DNA from 3 places in the Rhodococcus opacus B4 genome. Region 1 is predicted to be linked to each of the others. Evidence: riboswitches for the same ligand, from Rfam matches in the RefSeq annotation. Region 1 holds a riboswitch; each other region holds the start of a gene.
What was found. A riboswitch is a leader RNA that binds a small molecule or an ion and turns the genes downstream of it on or off. The one in region 1 is predicted to bind cobalamin.
Positions count from the first base shown of each region.

Region 1 (4,029 bases):
GACCTTCTCCGACCCGAACGCCAGCCACGAACGCAGCGCCGCGTCCACAGACCGCTCCGCATCGAGCGTGTAGGGGACGTGCAGCAGCGAGCAGGAGGTGGACACCGCCAGTGATCCGGTGCTGCCCAACGCGGTGCCGAGGGTGGTCAGCGCGTGCTCGAGGTCGGTGCGCCAGACGTTGCGACCGTCCACCACACCGGCGACGACATGCTTGCGGGTCAGCTCGGGAACCGCGGCGAGGGTGTCGGATCCGGCGACCAGATCGACCGCGATGCCCTCGACCCCGGTCGAGGCGAGCGCGGGCAGCGCGTCGCCGAGGCTGCCGAAGTACGACGCCAGCAGGATCGCGGGACGGGATTCGACGGCGGAGAGCTGGTCGTAGACGCGCTTGGCGGTGGCGATCTCCTGTGGGGTGCGGTCGGCGACCAGGGCCGGTTCGTCGATCTGCACCCACTCGGCGCCGGAGTCGTGGAGCCGGGTCAGCAGATCCGCATACAACGGCACCAGCTCGTCGATGCGCTCGAGCAGGGGTGCGTCCGAGCCGACGGTCTTCGACAGCAGCAGGAACGTCACCGGGCCCACGATCACCGGGCGGGCCGCGATGCCGAGTTCGAGCGCCTCACCGAGTTCGCCGATCACCTTCGACGCGTCCAGGGTGAACGTGGTGGAGGGGGCGATCTCGGGGACGAGGTAGTGGTAGTTGGTGTCGAACCACTTCGTCATCTCCAGCGGGGTGACGGTGTCGGTGCCGCGGGCGGCGGCGAAGTACCGGTCGAGGTCATTGCCGATGCCGGCGACTCGGTCGGGCAGGGCACCGAGCATCACGGCGGTGTCGAGGACCTGGTCGTAGTACGAGAACGTATTGACCGGGATCGAATCGAGCCCGGCATCGCGCAGGTCGGTCCAGTTTCGTCGGCGCAGGTCGGCGCCGACCTCGGTCAGGGCGGCGGCGTCGGCGCGGCCCGCCCAGTAGGCCTCGACGGCCTTCTTGAGTTCGCGGTTCGGACCGATGCGAGGTGATCCCAGTACGGTCGCGGTGAAGAGGGTGGTCACGGTGTTTCTCCAGTTACAGGCAGGGAAGGACCACCACCGGCAGAAACGAGTACACCTCTCGAGCCCGAGACAACGCATGCTGCGACACGAGAAGGCCTACACGCCCATTCCCCGAGGCGGTGGACCGTCGGGCACGGCGTGCCCGACACAGTCGGCAGGTCTTCGGACTCGTGGGCCCCCGGTGGCATCCACCGGACCTAGTGGCCGTCGCTTCCCAGGCAAATGCCCAGTGCATGATGACGGCGGTCGTTCCCACTCACCGCTGCGGGACAGTCCCGGATTCTCACCGGGTTCCCTCTCACACCCCGAAACCCCGGCAGGGATCCGCGGTGCTTCGACGCCCGGTGCGGTCTTCGGGGCTCCTCACGACCGAGCCGGGCGAACCAGCTGCACCGGTCAGCATAGGACACCACCCGCCCGGGTGGGACACCCCGCCGGACCCGCCTCGGGACGCCACCGATGCTCACCTTCCCGACCACTCCGCGCGTTCGCCCCGCAGGAACGCGGCCACCCCCGCCCGGAAATCGTCGCTCCCGTACGCGGCGCGGACCAGGTCCGCGGACTCCGGCAATACCGTGGTCCGGATTCGGCGCAGCACCTCACGGGTCGAGCACACCGTCAAGGGCGCGGCGGCGAGTAGGTCCCCGGTCACGACGGCCACCAGGTCGTCGAAGTGGTCGGGGACGGCGGTCTCGGCCACGAATCCGATCGACGCTGCCTCGGCGGCAGGCAGCATCCTGGCCCGCGCCACCATCGATGCCAGCCGGGCCGAGCCCAACCTGTCGGCGAGCAGCGCCAGCGGATACGCGGACAGCGCGTTGCCCAGGGTGCGGGCGATCGGCAATCCGAAATACGAGCGCGTGGTCGCGACCCGGACATCGCACGCCGCCGCGACGATCAACCCCGCACCCACACAAGGTCCGTCGATCACCGCCAACGTCGGCACCCGCACCCGTTCCAGGCGCGCGAGCACCGCCACGAACCGGTTCTCGTACTCCACCCCGTCCTCACCATCGGTGAAGGACCGGAAGTGCGCGATGTCGGAGCCGGCAGCGAATGCCCGGCCGGCACCGCGGACGACCAGCAACCGCACCGCCGGATCCACGTTCACCCGCTCACACACGCGACCGAGGTCTTCGTACATCTGCGGTGTCAGCGAGTTGAGCTTGCCCGGCCGGTTGAACGTGACCGTCACAACCGTGTCCGCCTCCTCGACGAGCAGATCCGGGACGGTGAACTCCGCGGCCACTTCTGCAGTGCCCGTCGTCATGGTCGTCATCGCATTCCCGTCCTCACTGCTCACCCGTTCGATCACACCCTTCGGTGTGCGGCACCGATTACGCTACGGCGCCGATCGGATCGGTGAAATATGTTGCAGCTGAGTAATTGTGCGATATGCGACGAGGCGGTTTGCGAATATTGCAACCACGGTGAGAGGCGAATTCCCCGGGGGCGACGCCCAGATGACAATCCCTCCATTCATCCGGGCGTCGCATGTGTGGTTTCTCCATAGTGTCGTGCAGATCCGGCTCATACAGTGGTCCACGTCACGTCGCCCGCTCTCCAGAAAGCCGAGGCATTCATGTCGTCCGTACTGCAGAAACCCGAGATCGAGGCGAGGGTGGTCCGGAAGGTCGCCCGGCGGCTCATTCCGTTCCTCGGCCTGGCCTACTTCGTCAACTACCTCGACCGGACCAATATCGGGCTGGCGAAGCTGACCATGAGCGAGGAACTCGGCCTGACCGAGACCATGTTCGGCCTGGCCTCCGGTCTCTTCTTCATCGGGTATCTCCTGTTCGAGGTGCCGAGCAATCTCGCGCTGCACAGGTTCGGGGCGCGGCGCTGGATCGCCCGGATAATGCTCACGTGGGGAATCATCGCGGCGGCCATGGCTTTCGTGCCCAATGTCGGATCGCTGTACACGCTGCGGATGTTGCTGGGTATCGCCGAGGCCGGCTTCTTCCCCGGCGTCCTGCTCTACCTGACCCTGTGGTTCCCGCGCGCCTACCGGGTGCGGCTGATGGGTCTGTTCCTTCTCGCGCTGCCGGTGTCGTCGGCGCTCGGAGCACCGTTGTCGAGCGCCATCATCCAATACTGGGACGGGATCTTCGGACTCTCCGGCTGGCGGGTCATGTTCCTGATCGAGGGAATACCCGCCGTCCTGCTCGCGGTGGTCACCTGGTTCTACCTGACGGACCGGCCGTCGCAGGCCGGATGGCTGGATGAAGACGAAAAAGGCTGGCTCACTAGTGAACTCGAATCCGAGGCCTCGGAATCCGGTTCCCGCATCAGTGGGTCGGTGCGGCGGGCGCTGACGGATTCCCGTGTCTGGATGCTGGGCCTCGTCTATTTCGGGATCACCTACGGGCTGTACTCGCTCAGCTTCTTCCTGCCCAGCATCGTCGCGGGCTTCCAGAAGACGTTCGCCACCGACTTCTCGCTGTTCACCACCGGGTTGATCGTCGCGGTTCCGTTCGCGGTCGGCGCCGTCGCAATGGTGTTGTGGAGCAGGCACTCCGACCGGACAGGTGAGCGGATCTGGCACGTCGCCATGCCCACCCTGATCGGAGCCGTCTCGATCCCGGTCGCCCTGTACATGCAGTCGCCGCTCACGACGATGATCGCGGTCACCGTCAACGCGGTCGGCGTGTTCTGCGCACTGCCCGTGTTCTGGTACCTGCCCAGCACGTTCCTGACCGGAGCGGGCGCCGCGGCGGGCATCGCCGTCGTCAACTCGGTGGGCAACATGAGCGGTTTCGGGGCTCCGTACGTCACCGGGTGGCTGTTCGACGCCACCGGAAACGCACGCGCCGGACTGTGGGTCGTGGGGGCGGTCATGCTCGTCGCCGTGATCCTGGTTCTCGTGCTCAGGTCCCGCGTAAGTGCCACGTGCAGTATCGAAGGCGCCGACAACGGGATGGTCACCGCCGGTCGTTGAGTGCGCGCCCGGGTCAGTGCTCCTCGGCGATCCGCTCG
Region 1 is NC_012522.1:3,268,720-3,272,748, reverse strand. Features, by position in the region: gene metE (5-methyltetrahydropteroyltriglutamate--homocysteine S-methyltransferase) at 1-1,053, opposite strand, end outside; cobalamin riboswitch at 1,189-1,384, opposite strand; gene ROP_RS15040 (enoyl-CoA hydratase) at 1,517-2,332, opposite strand; gene ROP_RS15035 (MFS transporter) at 2,636-3,991, shown strand; gene ROP_RS15030 (Lrp/AsnC family transcriptional regulator) at 4,005-4,029, opposite strand, start outside.

Region 2 (4,029 bases), 1.4 Mb from region 1:
CGCCGACCTCGACGCCGCTCGTGCGTTGCAGGTGTCGGCGGTGCCGTTCTTCGTCGCCAACCGCCGGATCGCCGTGTCCGGTGCGCAGCCGAAAGACGTGTTCCTGCAGCTCTTGGCGCAGGCGAGCGCGGACGACCAGGTACGCGCGACGTAGCGGTTCGCTGGGGCCGGACCATGCAGCGCGGAGACCACCGCGACGAGGCGCGTGATCCGGCCTCTTGCCAACACCCCCGACGGCGGGCAGATTGACAGGCACGTCGTCGGCAGGGAGGCACTGTGCGCGAGCAGACACGATCCGGAGATGCATGGCCTGCGTTGAAGGTGGACGAGTGGACGTCGACGAGGGACACCCTGCACATGTGGACGCAGATCGTCGGGAAGATCCGGCTGGCCCACGCACCGTTGATCAACCACTGGTGGCAGGTGCCGCTGTACGTGAGTCCCCGCGGTCTCACCACGTCGACCGTCCCGTACGGCACCGACTGCTTCGACATCGAATTCAACTTCGTCGACCATCGGCTGGTGATACGCACGAGCACGGGCGGCACCGGGACGGTGGCCCTCGAACCGAAGTCGGTGGCCGATTTCTATGCGGAGACGATGGACACGCTCGCCGAGCTGGGTGTGACGACGACCATCCTGGCCAGGCCCAACGAGGTGGAGACGGCTGTGCCGTTCGCGGAGGACACGCAGCACTGCTCGTACGACAGTGAGTCGGTGCACCGGTTCTGGCGGCAGTTGGTGCAGGCGGACCGTGTGCTGCACGAGTTCCGTGCCCATTTCATCGGGAAGGTCAGTCCCGTGCACTTCTTCTGGGGTGCGCTCGACCTGGCCTGCACCCGGTTCTCCGGTCGAAGCGCGCCGACTCACCCCGGGGGAGCACCGAACTGCGGAGACTGGGTGATGGTCGAGGGCTACTCACACGAGCTGAGCAGCTGCGGATTCTGGCCCGGCGGGGGCGTCGAAGGTGCGTTCTACGCGTACGCCTACCCGGAGCCGGACGGTTTCGCCGACTACCCGATCGGGCCGGACGGAGCGTTCTACAGCGCGGAGTTCCGGCAATTCCTGCTGCCGTACGAGGCCGTCCGCACCGCGGAGGATCCCGACGCGGCTCTGCTGAGGTTTCTGCACAGCACGTACGACGCGGCCGCCGAGCGTGGTGGCTGGGACCGGGCCGCCCTGGAGGCGGACCCGGCCCGTTGGGACAAGTCCCGCTGACCCGTGCAGGTCAGGCTGCGTTCGCCGCCGCGGGCGCCGTGGCCCGGGTGGCACGCTCGGTGAGGAACGCGAACACGAGTCCGAGAACCAGCCACAGCGTGGCCTGCGTCGCGAGCGACGACAGTCGGAACTGCCACAGCAGCACTGCGGGGAAGTCGTCGCCCACTTCGTTGATGGTGGGCAGCACGAGGTATCCGACGGTCGTCACCACGAGGAACACGGCAACCGGCGCGGCGATCCGCACCGACAGGAACTCCTGTGCGGCCACGGCCTTCGCCGCGAAGACGGACGCGACCACGGCGAGCAGGCCCAGCGCGACCGCGGCAAGCCACAGCCAGGTGCGCTGGTTGATCGTCTCGGGGTCTCCGACAGCGGGCGGGTTGGCCGGGTACTTGAAGAACGGCACCGCCTCGATTGCCAGCCAGCCGAACGCGGCCAGGGTCAGACCGAGCAACGGCCCCGACAGCGTCGTCACCCGACGTGCGTAATTCGCGACGACGGCGAAGATCGCTCCCAGTGCCAGCCCCGCGAGGGACGTGGCGAGGAACAGTCCGAAGCGCTGCCCGTCGCGGCTGACCAGGGCCTCTTCCTCGTCGTGCGAGTGCCCGGCAGGCTCGTCCGCCTGCGCGGCGTCATGCGAGTGGCCTTCGGGTTCGGCGGCGCTGTGCGACTCCTCGATCGCGATGGCCGCGTCGATGTGCGACTCACCGAGAACGAACGCGACGCCACCGGCCAGGATGCCTGCGATCAGGCCGGCCAGCAGACCGCGGATCAGGAGTTTCGTGAAGGAATCGGTCAGTGGCATGGCAGACCCAGGAGGTGGCGGCCGTCGTGCATCAATTCATGCATGTACATGCCACTGCGCGAGATCGCGCCCTGGTCGAATCCCACGAGGTAGAGAGCGAGCATCGCGAACAGAACGATCGCGAAAGAGATGACGGCGAGACGGGTCGTGTCGACCGACGAGCCGGGTGCGTAGGCGAGTGCCACAGTTCCTCCTGGGATTTCGCGTCCCCTAGGTCCAGGCGATGGCCGCAGTATCTGGCTGTCGAGGTGGTTCCCGTGAAGGACTACTCCGATTTACAGTGGCGCGACCGCTCCGGGATTGCACCGGATTCCTGCCGAACCATCGCATTGTCCTGCGAACTTTTGCACCCGGCGGGCCGTCGTGTCAATCCTTCCGCCCGGCCCCGCGCTCAGCTCTTGTTCGCCGCCGCGACGTCGAGCACGACCTCGAACTCCAGCAGCGAGGCCCCGGACGCCACCGGCTTCTTCCGCTCGCCCGCATGGGCCTCCCGGGCCGGACCGTCGCGCCACGCCGCGAAGGCCTCTTCGCTCTCCCACTGCGTGACGACGAAGTAGCGGTTCTCGCCCTGCACCGGACGCAGGAGCTGGAAACCGAGGAAGCCGGGAGAGTTCTCCACGGCGTGCGCGCGCGCCGCGAAGCGCTTCTCGAGTTCGGGGCCCGCACCCTCGGGGATTTCGATTGCGTTGATCTTCACCACTGCCATGCGGGCGAGGTTACTCCGCTAGCGTCGGAGTGGTGGCGGGTGAGAGTGCGTTGCACGACGAGGGTGGGACGGGACAGCCGATTCTGCTGCTGCACGGACTGATGGGCAGTGCCCGGACGTGGGGGCGGCACCTGCCGTGGCTGCGCGAGCACGGCCACGTCTTCACGTTCGACGCCGCGGGCCACGGCAGGCCCGCGCCGTCGCGGTTGACGACGGAAGCGTTCGTCGCCGACCTGTCCGCGGCGCTCGACCCCTTCACCGAGCCGTGGGTGGTGATCGGCCATTCGATGGGTGCCCTGCACGCGTGGTGCCTGGCGGCCGAGCACCCCGAGAAGGTATCGGCGCTCGTCCTCGAAGACATGGCCCCCGACTTCCGCGGCCGCACCGCCGACGACTGGGCGGCGATGATCTCGAACTGGCCGCAGCCGTTCGCGACCCGGGAGGATCTGTTCGAGTTCTTCGGTCCGGTTGCCGGACAGTACTTCCTGGACTCGTTCGAGAAGCGCGCCGACGGCTGGTATCTGCATGGGGACGTCGACACGTTCCGCGACATCTCGGCGGAGTGGGGAGACAGGCACTTCTGGGACCAGTGGGCGTCGATCAGGGTTCCGGCCCTGCTGATCGAGGGGGAGTTCACCATCACCCCCGACGGTCAGATGCGGACCATGGCGGAGCGGCATCCCGGCGCCGAATACGTCCGCATCGCGCGGGCCGGGCACCTCGTCCACGACGACCGGCCGGAGCAGTACCGGAAAGTGGTCGAGGAGTTCCTGGACGGGCTCGGCTGAGAGCGTCCGCATGCCCGTCGTTGTGTGTTCGTTTTTTTCGTTTTATGGTTGAGGTATGGCCGCTCTGATGAACCGCACGGTGTTGCCGCCGGGCGCCGACGATCGGGATGTTCTCGCCACGTTGAAGTATGTTCTCGCTGGTCAGGATGATGTGACGATCTCGACCCCGGAGGGTTCGGTGTCGTTGCCGGACAGTGTCCGGGGGTTGCTCTTCGACGCGGTCACGGCTCTGGATCGGGGGCAGGCGGTGACGGTGGAGCCGCATCGGACGGTGTTGACGACACAGGAGGCCGCGGAACTGCTGGGCATCACCCGGCCGACGCTGGTGCGGTTGCTGGAGGCCGGGAAGATCCCGTACTCGTCGCCGGGCCGGCACCGGCGGGTGGAGTTGGCGGACGTCCTCGCCTTTCGACAACAGGAGCGTGCGCGACGCGGTCAGGTGTTCGAGGAGATGGCGCACGAGGAAACCCCCGACCCCGGCGACGCCGCTGACGGCTTCGCTTCGACCCGCT
Region 2 is NC_012522.1:4,688,213-4,692,241, forward strand. Features, by position in the region: gene ROP_RS21550 (DsbA family oxidoreductase) at 1-154, shown strand, start outside; gene ROP_RS21555 (DUF5996 family protein) at 277-1,218, shown strand; gene ROP_RS21560 (CbtA family protein) at 1,229-2,023, opposite strand; gene ROP_RS21565 (CbtB domain-containing protein) at 2,014-2,208, opposite strand; cobalamin riboswitch at 2,231-2,364, opposite strand; gene ROP_RS21570 (antibiotic biosynthesis monooxygenase family protein) at 2,415-2,729, opposite strand; gene ROP_RS21575 (alpha/beta fold hydrolase) at 2,762-3,517, shown strand; gene ROP_RS21580 (helix-turn-helix domain-containing protein) at 3,573-4,029, shown strand, end outside.
Region 2: another riboswitch for cobalamin. It lies ahead of ROP_RS21565 (CbtB domain-containing protein); the one in region 1 lies ahead of metE (5-methyltetrahydropteroyltriglutamate--homocysteine S-methyltransferase).

Region 3 (4,029 bases), 3.6 Mb from region 1:
CAGTGACAGGAACAGCGGCACCATCGCGCCCAGGAACGCCGCGACGGGAATCGTGAACGCGCCGAGCGCCCCCACCCCGAGGCCGAGCACCGTCACCACCACCACGCCGAAACCCGCGCCCGACGACACCCCGAGCAGATACGGATCGGCCAGCGGATTACGCGTCACCGCCTGCGCCACGGCGCCGGCCAGGGCGAGCGCCGCCCCGACGACCGCCGCGGTCAGCGCCCGCGGCAGCCGCGAGTCGACGACGATCGATTCCCGCGCCTGCGACCACCAGGGGTCGAACGCGCCGGGCGCCACCCGGTGCGCGACGATTGCCCAGACGTCACCGACCGGGATGCGCACCGAACCGAACGACACCGCCAGGCCGAGGACGAACAGCGTCGCCAGCGCGAGCAGCAGCACCAGGCCCGCGAAACCGAGGCGTGCGCGGGCCGGGTGCGCCGTCCGCTCCGTCGGCGCCGCCCGTTCCGTGGTGACCGTCACCGCGCGCCGACGACATCCGGATGCAGCGCCCGCGCGATCGTCTCCACCGATCGCACCAGACGCGGGCTCTCGAAGAAGTCGTCGAGCGGCACCACCACGAACCGGCCGGCTTTCACGGCCGGCGTCGTCGACATGATCGGGTGCGACTTCAGGAAGTCGATCTTCGCCTGCGCACTCGTCGTGCCGTAGTCGAGGACGACGATCGCCTCCGGCGCGCGTTCGCCGATGACCTCCCACGTGGACTTCGAATACGGCTTCTCGCCCTCGGCGAACAGGTTGGCCGCGCCCGCATGGTCCGCGATGAGCTGGCCGACACCCACACCGCCGATCGTCAGCGGGACGTCCTCGCCGGAATCGTAGAAGAACGTCGGAACCGGCGCGGCGCCTGCGATCTCGTCCCGCACGGCCTGCAGTCCGGACGTCACCCGGTCGCTGACGGCGCGCGCCTCGTCCGGAACACCGAGGATCTCACCGAGCTGGCCGTAGTCGCTGCGCAGCAGCCCGATGTCGGGGAAGCCCTGCCCGCAGTACTCGGAGAACAGGAAGGTCGGAATGCCCTGTTCCCCGAGGGACTCGCGTGATCGCCCCTCCTTCTCGTCGAACGCGCTGCGCATGCCGCCGACCACCAGGTCGGGGTCGAGGTCGAGGATCTGCTCCCGGGTCGGGTACTCCGTCGCGAGTTTCGGGATCTTCGCGAACTGTTCCGCGAACTCCGGCAGCGGGGTCGCGTCGCCGTACCCCGTGCCGACGATGCGATCGCCCGCCCCCATCTCGATCAGCACCTCGGTGACGTGATCGTTCATGCTGACGATGCGCTGGGGCGGCGCGTCGAACGTCTCCGTTCGCGCGCAGTTGGTGACGGACACCGGCTCGGCGAAAGATTCGGTGGAAGCGGTCTCCCCCACGGACTCCCCGCGTGAACATCCCGCGACCACCAGCGCGGCCACGGCGAACGTGACCAGGGCGGAACTTCGGAACGACTGACAGTACATGTAAACCTCATTGCGGCTCAGAGCCACGAATGAGAAGCCGGCAGACGCCCACGCGGAGGCGCGCCTGCGGGACTCCGCTTCGTAGACCACGACGAAAAGGATGTCGCACCACACGGCGGGTATTCGGGCTCGCCACCGAAATGCTCTGGTGGCCTACCGTTGCGGGTCAGCGCCGGATTCGGACCGGCTTCCCCCGTGCGTGTGGCTGCAAGTGCACTGCCGAGTATGCACGATTCGCCGGGACCCGCGTCACACCCCCACCGGTGATCCCTCGATCCGCACTACAGTCGGCAGTCGCAGCCGACCGCCCCCGACCACCCGGAGTTGACGCATGACACGTTGGGCCTCGACCGTTGTTTCACGCAAATGGTGGGTCCTGACCCTCGCCGTGTTCGCCGTTCTGGTGAGCGGTGCATGGGGCACCGGCGTGTTCGCGAAGCTCAGCTCGGGTGGATTCACCGACCCCGGTAGCGAATCCGCCGAGGTCGCGCGAATCGTCGAGGCGAATCTGGGTCCGCAGACCCCGGACATCATCGCCATCTACACCGCACCCGACGGGAAGACCCTCGACGACATCGGCCCCCAGGTCACCGCGAGTCTCGACCGGTTCGCCGCCGAGGTGCCGACGTATTCGGTGAACTCCTACTGGACCGCGGACGCGACGCGGAAGCAGTCGATGGTGTCGGGGGACGGCACCAAGGCGTCCGCAGCGATCACCGTCGACCCGGATGCCGGGATCACCGCCGCCACGTTCAACGATCTGCTCCCGAAGCTCGAGGTGGAGGGCGTCGACACCGAGTTCGCCGGAAACTCGGTGGTGGGTGTGGCGTTCAACAACCGGCTGCAGCAGGACCTGGTGCTGGCCGAGGCGATCGCGCTCCCGATCACTCTCGTGTTGCTGGTCTTCATCTTCGGCGGACTGGTCGCCGCCGCCGTACCGGTGTTCGTCGGGCTGCTCTCGATATTCAGTGCCCTCGCGACGCTGCGCCTGCTGACACTGTTCACCGACGTCAGTTCGTTCGCGATCAACGTGGCATCCCTGCTGGGCCTGGGGCTCGCGATCGACTACGGCCTGTTCATCGTCGGCCGTTTCCGCGAGGAACTCGAGTCCGGCGCCGACGTGGCCGAGGCGACCCGGCGCACAGTCCTGACCGCGGGCCGCACCGTGCTGTTCTCCGGTCTGCTTCTCGTGTGCGCGTTCTCGGGAATGCTGGTCTTTCCGCAGGACGTGATCAAGTCGCTCGGGTTCGGGGCGATGGCCGCGGTCGCGAGTGCGGCGCTGCTGTCCCTCACCGCGGTGCCCGCGCTGCTCGCGATCCTCGGTCACCGCATCAACGCGCTGACCTGGCGCAAGGATGCGGCGCAGCGCGGTGAGGTGCGCGCCCGCACATTCTGGGGCTCCGTCGTCACCTGGGTGATGCGTCGGCCGGTCGCCATCGCGGTCGGGATCGTCGCGGGCCTGATGGTCCTCGCCGCGCCCCTGCTCAGCGCGTCACTCGGCGAGGTCACGTACACGGCGCTGCCCGAGAACGATCCGGCCCGTATCGCCACCGACACTCTCACCACCGAATTTCCCACCACCGGGAACGGCGCCACCCTCATCCTCCGGGGCACCGACGGCACCGCGCCCACTGCCGCCGACGGAGCCGCTGTCGCCCAGTCCGCCGGCCAGGTGCCGGGTATCGGCGCCGCCACTGTCGTCGCGTCGAACGGCGAACTGGTGGCGGTCCAGGCCGTCTACTCCGAGGGAGTCACCACCGACGATCAGAGCGCGGCGGTGGACGGTCTGCGCGCCATCTCCGTCCCCGAGGGGACAGAACTCCTCGTCGGCGGCGGACAGGCGACCGTCGACGACGGCAACGCGGCGATCGTGCACTGGATGCCGGTCATGATCGCGATCATGGTGGGGTCGACGCTGGTTCTGCTGTTCCTGGCATTCGGCTCGGTGGTGCTGCCGATCAAGGCCGTCGCGATGGCGGGGCTGAGTCTCGCCGCCACGTTCGGGGTGCTCACCTGGATCTTCGAGCTCGGACACGGAGCGGGCCTGCTCGGGGTCAGTCCGGCACCGCTCGAGGCGACGTTCGTGGTCCTCATACTCGCCGTGGTCTTCGGCCTGTCGACCGATTACGAGGTGTTCCTGATGTCGCGCATGGTCGAGGCGCACGAGGCGGGCGCGACCACGGAGGAGGCGGTGCGTTTCGGCACCGAGCGCACGGGCCGGATCGTGACGGCCGCCGCGCTGCTGCTCGTGGTGGTGACCGGGGCGTTTACCATCTCCGGTCTGTCGATCATGCGGTTCCTCGGCGTGGGCATGATCGTCGCGCTGCTCGTCGACGCGACCGTGGTGCGGATGCTCCTCGTTCCGTCCCTGGTGAAGCTGATGGGCGAGGCCAACTGGTGGGCTCCGGCCTGGATGAAGAAGGTGCACGCCAAGGTGGGTCTCGGCCACTAGTGCATCATCTTACTTTGGAGTAAGTTCGGGGCATGGCCACCTTCCTCGTCACCGGCGGTACCGGATTCCTGGGTCGGCACGTGCTGCCTCTGATCC
Region 3 is NC_012522.1:6,883,993-6,888,021, reverse strand. Features, by position in the region: gene ROP_RS31200 (FecCD family ABC transporter permease) at 1-489, opposite strand, end outside; gene ROP_RS31195 (ABC transporter substrate-binding protein) at 486-1,481, opposite strand; cobalamin riboswitch at 1,578-1,720, opposite strand; gene ROP_RS31190 (MMPL family transporter) at 1,813-3,933, shown strand; gene ROP_RS31185 (SDR family oxidoreductase) at 3,966-4,029, shown strand, end outside.
Region 3: another riboswitch for cobalamin. It lies ahead of ROP_RS31195 (ABC transporter substrate-binding protein); the one in region 1 lies ahead of metE (5-methyltetrahydropteroyltriglutamate--homocysteine S-methyltransferase).